3 regions of the Salicibibacter cibi genome follow, and region 1 is predicted to be linked to each of the others. Evidence: predicted binding sites of a transcription regulator. Region 1 holds the regulator's gene; each other region holds the start of a gene.

Region 1 (4,090 bases):
TCACAGGCGTTCGCACCTGTACATCCATGCCATCCACTTCCCTACGCTGGTATGAACCAGGTCAGGTTCCAAGAGTTAGGACGCACGTCCCTCTCAGTCTTTCGACACCTCTAGCGGAAAAATATTTTAATGATCTTCCTTCATTATACGCCTATTAGGAAAACTTGCAAGTACGAGGAGGGAAACGGTTGAAATAATGGGGATCTGCTTAATATTAGTCTCCACGTGGTGGTTGTGGCACCAAAAAATCGGGAAAACCTAAAAATAGTCCCCACTCAACGATTTCCCAACTGACTTTAATCATCTATTTTGGTAATATATAACTAGATCCTCTAATGATAAATCAACGGAGAGGATTGATTTTATCCTGAGACGGAAGGATTGTTATCTCCCAGGGATATTTATCAATTACTAAAGAGGCAACCGGAACTTGATACATCGCCTTCCACTAGTGCAGAGCGGTTGAATTACTCGGTCACCCAGCATTGGGCACTAAAATGGGAAAATGGATGCGTAGTAAGGGTCAGAGGCGTCCCTACACAAGTGTAACTTCATACCTTCAAAGAGAGGGAAAGCTGGTTCGAGAGGAATGACAATCCTGATCTAATCCTCAAACGGAAGAAAAGCTGTACCTAGCGGGACAAGAGTACCGATCCATTCCCTCAAATGGACAGGTTCTCAATAATTCGTTTGTGGAATTACGTGTGTTGGTGAAAACGCGTAATAAAAGGAAAAAAAATGGAATAAGGCATGACACTGATTGTCTACGATTAAATGTTATTTTTTGATTGATTTAGAATGAACATTCTTAAATAAAACCAAACAGAAGGAGCGGATAGGAATGATTGTTTCTCAAGATGTATTGGATTTGTATGATGTGGATGATAAGGAAGCTTTTGCCGAAGAAATGCGAACGCGGGGTAAAGATTCCCTTGTTGGCGAACTAGAAATGGAGTATGTGGAACTCAGTTCCAACCGTTTGATCATGACGATGCCCGTGGGATCTAAGACGAGGCAACCGGCCGGTATTCTGCACGGCGGGGCATCGGTTGCGTTGGCGGAAACGGCGGCAACGATGGCGACGGCAATGAATATAGATCCGCAAAAATTCAATCCGGTAGGAATGGAGATTAATGCAAACCATATTCGCAGTAAAACCGACGGCGTTGTTACGGCAACCGCTACGCCTTTTCATAAAGGACGCACGACTATGGTTTGGGATATTCAAATAACCGATGAAAATGAAAAGTTGATCTGTGTCGCTCGTTGTACGATGGCAGTTGTTTCAAAATAATAAAAAAAGGAGAGGAGTGCAACTGTGATGCAAGTATACGAAAAAGAAGATGTGACTTGTGTAAAAATGGATGTTGTTCTCGGAGGGGAAAAAACAAATATCGTCTATGCCTTTTTGGTTGACGGGATGTTAGTCGATACCGGACCACCGCGCATGGAGTCTGAACTTATTCCTTTTTATGAAGCGCATTCGATTGATTTTGTATCCCTTACCCATAGCCATGAAGATCATTCCGGAACAGCGCCGTGGTTGCAGCGAAACTTTGAAGTGCCTATTCATGTTCATCCGAAAGGGATTGGTATATGTGCCCAAGATTCGCCCTATCCGGAGTATCGTCAGATGACTTGGGGGAAGCGGGAAGGGTTTCAGGCCACGCTACTCGATGGTACGATCCAATCTCGAAATCGGGAATGGAAAGTTATTTATACACCGGGTCATGCCGATGATCATGTCGCGCTTTTCGATGAAGAAAACGGTACGCTATTTTCAGGGGATTTATTTGTCTCACCGAAACCGAAGGTCATTATGAGCAGCGAATCCATTCCGCAAACGATGGATTCCATCCGAACATTGCTCGCTTATGATTTTGAATCGTTATTTTGTGGTCATGCCGGATATGTAGAAAACGGGAAAGAGATGTTAAAGCAAAAACTGGATCACCTTGAGAACCTTTCCGAAGAGGTAAAACATCTTCACAAAGAAGGGCTTTCCGTTGAGGAGATTAGAGACAATTTTTATCCGAAAAAGTATCCGATTATAAGCGTCTCCGGGGGAGAATGGGACTCTTTGCATATTGTCTCTTCGATTCTGGAGAATGAATAACAAAAAAATTCCCTGCACGTTGCGCGTGTAAAGGTACCCTCGAGCGAAATCAGCTCGGGGGTTATTTTCGTGGAAAAGGTTCTTTGATTAGAGCGAGAGTGGAGACCGCATATTTCCGTTCGGGCTCCATGGACACCTCATGGTTACTCAATCGAAGCTCCGAACGTTATTTCGGTCTTCATGGACCCCTTCATGACGACCATTACGCCGAACCAATCCATCATTCGGAGTCTCATCAACAACGTGCCAATCTAATCATTCGTCGCATCACCTCGCGCTCGTTTATACATACCATATTGGCAAAGATCGCGAGGTGATGGGTGTGTTGGAAATTGGTCTTTTTTTAGCGATCGCGGCTTCCATGCCCGGGCTGTTGATTCTCGCTGTACTGATCACAGCAGGGCATTATCGCAAAAAGAAAAACCGAAACGGGAAGAAAAAATAATCAAGCCGTTCTAAACAGATATGCGATGTGCATATAGTAAAACAGAAACGGAATTAAGTTCCAATAATATTATTATGTCAACTTAAACCCTGAAATTGGGAAGGGAAGGAAACGTTTGATCTTCCCGCCCTCTTAGGTTTGCAATTTTTTCACGAGATCGTACGAAAGACACCGCTTACTTTTCCAAGCACTTGGCAATTGTCAAGAATGATCGGTTCCAACGCTTGGTTTTCCGGCTGCAATCGGATGTGGTTCCCTTCATTATAAAAGCGTTTGACGGTTGCTTCTTGTTCATCCGTCATCGCTACGATAATATCACCGTTATTTGCGGTCGGTTGTTGGCGCACAATCACCTGGTCACCATCAAGAATTCCTGCGTCAATCATGCTGTCTCCTTCAATGGTGAGCATGAATACCTGGTCAATTCCGACAAAATCGTCGGGCAACGGCATATAGCTCTCTACATTTTCGACGGCTGTAATGGGAACGCCTGCGGTTACTTTTCCGATTAAAGGAACATAAGCACTTGCCGGCTTGTCTGCTTCGGAAATTTCGTTTCCTTGTTCATCCAGATGAAGGACTTCAATCGCTCTTGGCTTGGTCGGGTCTCTACGAATATACCCTTTCTTTTCCAATCGGGCCAAGTGGCCGTGAACGGTTGAGCTCGAGGCAAGATCGACCGCTTCCCCAATTTCTCTTACTGAAGGCGGATATCCTTTCTTTTTTACATTGTCTTTAATAAATGCAAGGATCGTTTCTTGTCGTTGCGAAAGCTTTTTCATTTCATTCACCTCGTTAATATTTATTTTTTATAGCTTATCATATAAAACAAACGTTTGCAAACATTAGTTCCTTAAAATGCTTGACACGAACGATAGTTCTGCTATACTAATAAATAGAACAAACGTTTCGGAGGTTTTCTTATAATGAACCAACAAGTTGGAAAAGAACGCGGAAAAGGACAAGAACGCATGTTATTGTTTTTATTCGCCCTTTCTATCATCATTATGACGTTGGTTGCCGATCACTCGATTGGGACAAGTGAGGCGGAAGCGGAAGGGCATCCTCAAACAACAGCACTTGTGCCAACACCGGTTGAACATACGGATTGGTAGAGGGAATAAAAGAATGGGGACGAAAAAGAAAGCATATCAGGGACTATTTATATTCAGCCATTCATTTAGGTTATAATATGAACTGTTGCCTGTTGATTTCTTGCGGGCATGAACGTTATAGTGTCGTTAAGCATCATTCATGATTCTATAAGGGGGAGCTTCATTGATATCCGATGAAAAGCTTGACCGTATTAATGAATTAGCCAAACGACAGAAAACGACGGGGTTGACTGCAGATGAGGAAGACGAGCAAAAAGGCTTGCGGGAAGAATATCTACAGAATTTCAGGACCTCTTTTAAACAGCAGATTCAAAATGTATCCGTCGTCGATGAGAACGGAAACGAAGTAACCCCGGAAAAATTACGCAGTGCAAAAGGCAACCGCCGTTCTTACTAACGATAAAAAGCGGTGCA
Region 2 (4,090 bases), 890 kb from region 1:
TTAAAAAGCGTATAATCAGGCTGCCCGCGGAGAATGGACAAAATAACCCTAATAATCATTGCGCTTTCCTAATATACTTGTAGCATTCGGGGGCAAGGGGAGGGAGTTCGTTGTCATGATTCTTATATAAAAAGAGCTACAAAACACGAAATAGGGACTGCTGAATAACGGAAAAAGACTGGCACATAAGCATTTTCCGTTGCTGTTGTCAAAACTGGATGCAAGGAAATCCATCCTATAAGCAAAAAACCCTTGCACTTCTGGCAACGCACGGAGGGACGGTGCTGCAATGGCGAGACTCCAGCGGAAAAACGGACGTTTCAAGCCCCCGCAGCGCCTTTAGCGAGGAGGCTTGCCCGTTCGTCCGCGGAAAGCGAAGCCATGGAAGCGGCATCCCGGTTTCAGCTGATAGCTGCAAGTTGTTCAGCATTCCCTAAATAACTTATACCATTCTTGCCGATATAACAAATGAGGTGAGGATTTTGAGTTATGATTGGCAAGGAAACGAGCGAGTAAAGCAAAGAAGTTGTTAAAGGGGACTGGTTCGTTAGTATCAATTGTGAAGTCGCTGACACTAACGATTATTCAGTATCACATCTTGAGCCTATTGGGATTGATCTAAGGATAAAAACATTGGCGACGATAAGCAACGCGAAAACGTACAAGAATATCAATAAAAGTGATAAGATGCGCAAGATCGAGAAATGATGTCGTCGGTTGCAACGTATTGTTTCTCGAAAATATGAAACGAATAAGGAGGGGGACCGTTACCGAAAAACACGCAACATTATAAAAACCGAAAAAGAGATCATAAAGCTACGAACACGTTTAAATAACATTCGGAAAGATTACATTCACAAAATGACGAGTGAGATCGCGAGAACCAAACCATCTCACATCGTGATTGAGGATTTAAATGTCAAAGGAATGTTAAAGAAGAAGGAAACCACCGATCCTGCAATGACTAACGTTACGTTGAAAAAGATAACGCTAATAAGTAGGGTGAGTTACATCCGAATTTACGCCCTCAGAGTGTTATATCAAATGGGAGTAGTATTCTTCATACAAAATCGGACACGTTGAACAGGGAAGAAAACAGAGAATCTCTTTTTTCAGAGGCTCTTCACCAAAATCTATGGCTGACAAACTAGGGGCAATTATGGTTGGTAGTGACCGCTACGGAAAAACCCTACGCTTTCCGTGGGCCCCGAGCTCAGCCTCCTCGGAAAAAAAGACGTTCGCTTTTTTCCTGCGGGGTCTTCGCCCTGCGCTTTCCCACAGGAGTCTACGTGTTTTTCCTTCGCTCGCTAGTGGTATTACCATATTTAATCACGAATACCAACCATTGATTTTAGTGTTGACTCTTTACAGATTTTTATAAGTTTTTCGTAACGGAGACGCAAATGTTATGGACGATCATTGCCGTGTTGATTGTGCTTTGGCTGCTCGGGTTTATCGGCGGGACAGGCGGGCTTATTCACCTTCTGCTTGTGATTGCGCTTATCGTTCTCGTTTTCCAAATGATCACAGGGCGGCGTTAAAAAAGGTGACCTTCGGCGTCTGCAACATTTCTTGCAGGCGCGTTTTCACCAAGGAGGGAGATTTGTATGTGGTGGTGGGCGTATACCCACGACGGACCGGGGTTTACCATGTTCGGGCCGGCGCATATGGGAGTGATCGTTTCATTACTTCTCGCGTGCGTGTTAATTGTGTTGGCAAGAAACTGGTTCCAAGGGTCAATTAGAAAGCAAAATCTCTTTCGCTTTGGCTGCGTTGCGATTTTCATTGCCGGGGAAGTGCTTTTGCAGATCTGGTACATAGATGCAAGTGCTTGGGATCCGTCATTCGCGTTGCCGTTGCATTTAAGCAGCATCGCATGGATCGCGGCGATTTTCATGTTGTTGACTCGCAACCAAACGTGGTTTGAAATCACGTTTTTCGTAGGCGCCGGCAGTGCATTTTTAACCATTGTGACGCCGGATGTCGGCAACTATGGCTTTCCTCATTTTCGCTTTTTTCATTTTTTTATTACCCATGCCCTTGTAATCGTAGTTGTTGTCTATATGATGGCGGTGGAAAACATGCAGCTTCGTTTTCGGTCGGTTTTCCGCGTATGGTTGTATTTAAACGGTTATGCGGCGTGCATGTTCATCTTTAATCTGTGGGTGGACGGGAATTACATGTATTTAATGGAAAAACCGCCGGGTCCTTCCCCATTTGATTGGTTTGGCCCTTGGCCGTATTATATTTTCGCATTGCAAGTAGTGGCGCTTTTTGTATTTATCGGGATGTACGGTTTTTATTGGTGGTTTTTCCGTAAATTCCCTTCTTCCGTAAACAAACGATCACCTTGAAGATAACGGGTCATACACCGTCCCGTTTGTCTTTTTAAATGGGCATTTACATAGCGGTTCTGACCTTCGTAACGGTTGCATAGATAACCGTAAGTGGAAAATGTCTCATCGACATCGATAGATAGACGCGGATGCTTCGTTGTTTTTGCACGCGTTTGAGTTGCTGAAGGTCGTTCTGAAGAGAAGCGAGCGCTGTTTGAACGATGGCCATGTAGGGAGTTTTTGATGTGCATGTTTTGTTGCAGGGTGCCCTTGGTCTTTTTCGAATGTTTTTTCACCAACGGCAAAATCAGGGCGTAATGGATGAAGGTGAGGTCGGTTTTACGTACGAACATGTTTTTTCGGAAAATGCAACGTCAGTATATCGAATAAACATTCGTACATTCAAGAGGGAACTTTTGCAAAATGTTTTAGGAAAGGGTTTAAATGTGCAGCCAGGCGGGTATTGAACTAAAAATAAGTGAAATGTATTGGCCGCGGTCGAATTATACCTGTATGAGGAAATCAGGGGGGATAGTAATGGCAGCGTCAACATATGAACATGAACTGTTTGAAAAGTTGAAAATGATTCGAAAAGGATATCGGGCGCCCAGGCAAGTGGTGCAATCGCTTTATGCCCGTATGATGTTGGAATATTCCGTTTATACGTTTACTAAAGAACGTTATAAACGGTTAATTGATGAAGCGCTGGATGCGAAAGATGAGGAACGTTTCCGCGCGCTAAGTAACGAATATAGCGAATGGTGTGCCCGTTACCAATCCGGGTGTACGATTTCCGAGCATGGTTACGAGATGGAATGTAACTTTGAAGACAAAACCGACATCGACAGCTGAGGCTGTCGATGTTTTACTTAAACTTTCGAGATAAAGCCAAGTTTTCTAATAAAAAGGAACCTGTTGATATTCGAAACAGGAGAGGTTCTTTTTTCTTTTGCTTTTCTTTTGGCTCTTCACCAAAATCTATGGCTGACAAACTAGGGGCAATTATGATTGGTAGTGACCGCTACGGAAAAACACGACGCTTTCCGTGGGCCCCGAGCTCAGCCTCCTCGGAAAAAAAGAAGTTCGCTTTTTTCCTGCGGGGTCTTCGCCCTGCGCTTTCCCACAGGAGTCTGCGTGTTTTTCCTTCGCTCGCTAGTGGTGTCACCATATTTAATCACGAATATCAACCATTGATTTTAGTGTTGACCCTTTCTTTTAGCTGCCTTTATACTATTCTTTATAGCTGACATCATTAGTTGAGGCATTATTCTTGAATTGAACGTGTTAATGCCGGATGGCTTGTATTTTACTTTGTTCATAAAGAGGTGTGTCTGATGAAATTCGCTTGGATTGCTTGGTGGATCGTAAATGCTTTTTGGTTAACCTTATTTGCAGTAGGATCGTTTTTTTTAGCACAAAGAGACGTAGATGCGACTGGTGCAGTTCAAACGCCTGGAATCATTATGTTAAGCATTTTGACTTTGGCAATGGCTTTTGTCATCCCTTTGCTCATTCAACTTGGTTGGTTAGTTGCAATGTTAGTTGTAAAAAACAAAAAAAATAAAGAAATGACGGTTCAGGAATAGGGGATGGGACGGAATGTAAAAGTGAAAATCAATGTGTACAAATGGCATAATTAACATAGAAAGCTTATAAGTGCATGCTATAATAGCGACCGCCCATGCTACTACATGGAACGGTCGCAATAGACTGATCCCCCGACAAGAGGGGGGTAGCGCAGACAATAAATCCTT
Region 3 (4,090 bases), 330 kb from region 1:
TGGTTCTTATGGGAATGGCACAGCACATACTGACAGTGACATCGATGTACGAATGGAACCCATATTGGTGGAAAAAAATAAGGATCGCAGCGGTTTTTTGGTAGAAATTATGAAAACAGGTCAAGTCATTTATAAACGAGATCAAGCCTTCGCGTAAGTGGTCGTTTCCGTACCAATATAACGCTGAGGCTTTTTTGTGCTCAAAATGGGATGAAATGTTTAATAAAGTTCGTGTTTTTCACGGTTCTTTGCAATGAAAATTCGCCGATGGCTCTTTTAATTTTATGGTAAAAAAGAGATAATAGGAATAGATACGTGTCGATTTCTGGAAGGTTTGTGGGCGATTGTAGCGCTGGGATCCGGGGTTGTTGTTACAGACTGGATTAGAGTAAGTATTATACATAGAAGAGGGATTTATTATGTCAAAACAACAAGACCGCATTTTTTTATCTGCTCCGCATATGGGCGGAAATGAACAAGGATACATACAAGAAGCGTTTGAGCGAAACTGGATCGCGCCGCTCGGCAACAATGTGAACGCGTTTGAAGAAGCGTTGGCGGCGTACAATGGTGTTGCCGGTGCGTCCGTGCTGAGTTCGGGGACGGCGGCGATTCATTTGGCGTTGCGGCAGCTTGATGTGGGCGAGGGGGATGTTGTGTTTTGTTCCTCGCTGACGTTTGTGGCTACTGCGAATCCGATTTTGTATCAGGGTGCGCGGCCGGTGTTCATTGATTCCGAGCCGGCGACGTGGAATATGTCGCCTGGGGCGTTGGAGCGTGCGTTGGGGGAAGCGAGTGACGCCGGTGTTTTGCCAAAAACTGTCATTATTGTGAATTTGTATGGGCAGAGCGCGCGGATGGATCGGTTGATGGAGATTTGCCGGGCGTATGGGGTGCCTGTTATTGAGGATGCGGCGGAGTCGTTGGGGAGTGAGTATTTAGGCCGGAAGAGTGGTACGTTCGGCGATTTTGGTGTGTATTCGTTTAATGGCAATAAAATTATTACGACGTCGGGCGGGGGAGCGCTCGTGTCCGGTGATGTGGGAGCATTGGAGCGGACGCGGTTTTTGGCGACGCAGGCGCGGGAGCCGGCGCTACACTATGAGCATAGTGAGGTTGGGTATAATTATCGGATGAGCAATATTGTCGCTGGTGTCGGGCGTGGGCAGTTGGACGTTCTGGATGAGCGTGTGGCGCAGCGGCGGGGTGTTTTTGAGCGATATTATGATGCATTTGGAGATATGCCTGGCGTTGCGTTTATGCCTGAGTTGGAGGGCAGTAAGTCGAACCGGTGGCTGACGGCGTTGACGGTGGATCCTGAGAAGGCGGGCGTGAGTCATTTGGATATTATTGAAGCGCTGAGTGCGGAGAATATCGAGGCGCGGCCCGTGTGGAAGCCGATGCATCTGCAGCCGTTGTTTGAGGATGCGGCGTATTATGAGCATGAGGACGGGTGGAGTGTGTCGGATGAGCTGTTTCGGTATGGATTGTGCTTGCCTTCTAGTTCGAGTATGACGGAGGGGGAGCAGAGTAGGGTGATTGGGGTTGTTGAGAGGTTGTTGAGGTAATGAGATGATCATCTTGGCCATAGTAATATTTAAACCTAAAAAACCGGCAGGTGGATCCTCGCCGGTTTGAATATTTTTTAGTCTAACCAATCGCCCGTAATCATGCACCGTACGTCTAATGACTCTCGTTCATGATTTACAGTAATGATAATCCCAGCGACTATTTTAGAACAAATGTTTGTTATATGTTACGGAGTCTGCTATTATAATAATTGAAATAGTACAACTGGCAATCACCTTTAAGCAAAGGAGACAAAAATATGTCTGAAGGGATTTCGTATCATAATAAAGATGTACTATTTAAATTTTTGAGTGAATTGTATAAGGATACAACATTAGATGTCTTTGGTTTGCAAGACATGCCCAAGATTAAACAGTTATTGCCCAGCAACCTTCCAAAGGTGAGTGCTAATGAAAAGCGCTCGGATACCCAGTTTTTACTGGAAGATGGATCTATCCTCATGTTGGAATATGAAAGCAATCATTCAATCATTGAAAATCACATTAAATACCTTGACTACACTCAAAGGATTTTGGATCGAGCGTATAGAGAGGGCAAAAGCATTAAACCTATTCATATTGTGGTTATCTACACAAGCGATGTAGCGAGAGTTGGAAAAGGTTTAAATGCTGGGGATGTAGGGATCCAATCGAAACCCATATTGCTTAGCGATTATAATGGAGATGTGATACTGGAGAAAATAAGTGATAAAATAAAAAGAGGAGAGGAATTGACTCATGAGGAACTCATGAAACTGAGTATCCTCCCCTTAATGCATACCACGAAGAGCCGCGAGGAGAACGTGCGGGATTCTGTAGAATTGGCAAAACAAATCAAAGATGAACGGCAGCAAATGCAAGTTATTGCAGGCATACTCACAGCAACGGATAAATTTGTTAGCAACGAATTCGCTACAATGTTAAGGAGGTGGATGGGAATGACTAAGGTTGGAAGACTTATCGCTGAAGAAGCAAAAAAAGAGAAGTCTAGAGATATTGCAAGGCGACTGTTAAAGAAAATGTCTTCGGAAGAAGTCGCCGATATCACCGGTTTAGACATCGATGAAGTAAATGAAATTGAGGAGAAAAATGAATAAAAGTGTGATGCCAAGCTAATTAATATAGCTTGGCTTTTAACCGAAAAAAATACCCTTAATATAAGAGATAATTGGCATTGGGCGTGTGTCGATTTCTGTGAGGCTTGTGTTTGAATAAAGCAGAGTGTGACCTGGGGCCGATGTTACATATTGAATCCCTGCTATGCTTAAACCGATGAGATGACAGCGAAACCGATGAATGATTATAAATAGAAAATGGGTTTCATTACAACATAGCAATCGAAAACGCATTTTTTTATTTGACTAAGAAGCTTTTGAGTAAAACTGGATCGTGCCGTTGGTTAACAAAGTGAACGCATTGGAAAAAGCATTGGCTACGTATAGCGGCGTGCGGACGTTGCCGAAGGCTGTGATTGTCGTGAATTTGTATGGGCAGAGTGCGCGGATGGATCGATTGATGGAGATTTGCCGGGCGTATGGGGTGCCTGTTATTGAGGATGCGGCGGAGTCGTTGGGGAGTGAGTATTTAGGCCGGAAGAGTGGTACGTTCGGCGATTTTGGTGTGTATTCGTTTAATGGGAATAAAATTATTACGACGTCCGGCGGAGGTGCGCTGGTTTCCGGTGATGTGGGAGCATTGGAGCGGACACAGTTTTTGGCGACGCAGGCGCGGGAGCCGGCGCTCCATTATGAGCATAGTGAGGTTGGGTTTAATTATCGCATGAGCAATATTGTTGCCGGTGTGGGGCGCGGGCAGTTGGACGTGTTGGATGAGCGTGTGGGGCAGCGCCGGGCTGTTTTTGCGCGGTATGATGAGTCGTTGAGTGGGTTGCCGGGGGTGGCGTTTATGCCTGAGTTGGAGGGCAGTAAGTCGAATCGGTGGCTGACGGCGTTGACGGTGGATCCTGAGAAGGCGGGCGTGAGCCATTTGGATATTATTGAGGCGCGGCCGGTGTGGAAGCCGATGCATCTGCAGCCGTTGTTTGAAGGGGCGGCGTATTATGCGCATGAGGACGGGTGGAGTGTGTCGGAGGCGTTGTTTGGGTTTGGATTGTGTTTGCCTTCTGGGTCGGGGATGACGGAGGGGGAACAGGATAGGGTGATTGGGGTTGTTGAGGGGTTATTGAGATGATCTTTTCAACATTAATTGTTAAATGAAACTCAACCTTTGGCTCACGGCGCTGATGGTGGGTCCCGAAGAAGCGGTGATTACACACTTGGATATTGTCGAAGCGTTGGGTGCGAAGAATATTGAGTCGCATAAAATATAAAAAAAATCCTCGATTATTTCGAGGACTTTGATTCATCTGCTTTTAATTTAGAGGTGTCTATATAAGAGGGGACATTTGGGTCCTTTTCCTTCATTTCTTTGATGATGCGGCGTGTTTCTTCCCGTTTCTCTTCAGATTCTTGAGGGATGGCATAAACGCCGTTTAATTCAGTATCGATATAGTGGGCTAATTC

What was found. Region 1 encodes LexA, which represses DNA repair genes until DNA is damaged. Its sites were predicted from a motif close to CGAACATATGTTCG; they were not measured.
Region 2: the regulator LexA is predicted to act here: its motif matches at 2,720-2,733, upstream of HUG20_RS20110 (YhjD family protein).
Region 3: the regulator LexA is predicted to act here: its motif matches at 1,736-1,749, upstream of HUG20_RS11235 (RpnC/YadD family protein).

What each region holds. Positions count from the first base shown of each region.
Region 1 is NZ_CP054706.1:1,892,949-1,897,038, reverse strand. Features, by position in the region: gene thiT (energy-coupled thiamine transporter ThiT) at 1-28, opposite strand, end outside; TPP riboswitch at 22-122, opposite strand; gene HUG20_RS09715 (hotdog fold thioesterase) at 908-1,294, shown strand; gene HUG20_RS09710 (MBL fold metallo-hydrolase) at 1,322-2,116, shown strand; gene HUG20_RS19485 (hypothetical protein) at 2,439-2,561, shown strand; gene lexA (transcriptional repressor LexA) at 2,711-3,343, opposite strand; gene HUG20_RS09700 (hypothetical protein) at 3,488-3,676, shown strand; gene HUG20_RS09695 (DUF896 domain-containing protein) at 3,840-4,073, shown strand.
Region 2 is NZ_CP054706.1:2,785,643-2,789,732, reverse strand. Features, by position in the region: gene HUG20_RS13920 (aminotransferase-like domain-containing protein) at 1-15, shown strand, start outside; gene HUG20_RS13915 (hypothetical protein) at 219-437, shown strand; gene HUG20_RS20005 (transposase) at 718-1,083, shown strand; gene HUG20_RS13905 (lmo0937 family membrane protein) at 1,404-1,541, shown strand; gene HUG20_RS13900 (YwaF family protein) at 1,608-2,354, shown strand; gene HUG20_RS20110 (YhjD family protein) at 2,300-2,689, opposite strand; gene HUG20_RS13895 (IDEAL domain-containing protein) at 2,874-3,188, shown strand; gene HUG20_RS13890 (DUF3923 family protein) at 3,671-3,922, shown strand.
Region 3 is NZ_CP054706.1:2,225,131-2,229,220, reverse strand. Features, by position in the region: gene HUG20_RS11245 (nucleotidyltransferase domain-containing protein) at 1-157, shown strand, start outside; gene HUG20_RS11240 (DegT/DnrJ/EryC1/StrS family aminotransferase) at 420-1,568, shown strand; gene HUG20_RS11235 (RpnC/YadD family protein) at 1,829-2,665, shown strand; partial or broken gene HUG20_RS11230 (DegT/DnrJ/EryC1/StrS family aminotransferase) at 2,982-3,758, shown strand; gene HUG20_RS11225 (hypothetical protein) at 3,911-4,090, opposite strand, start outside.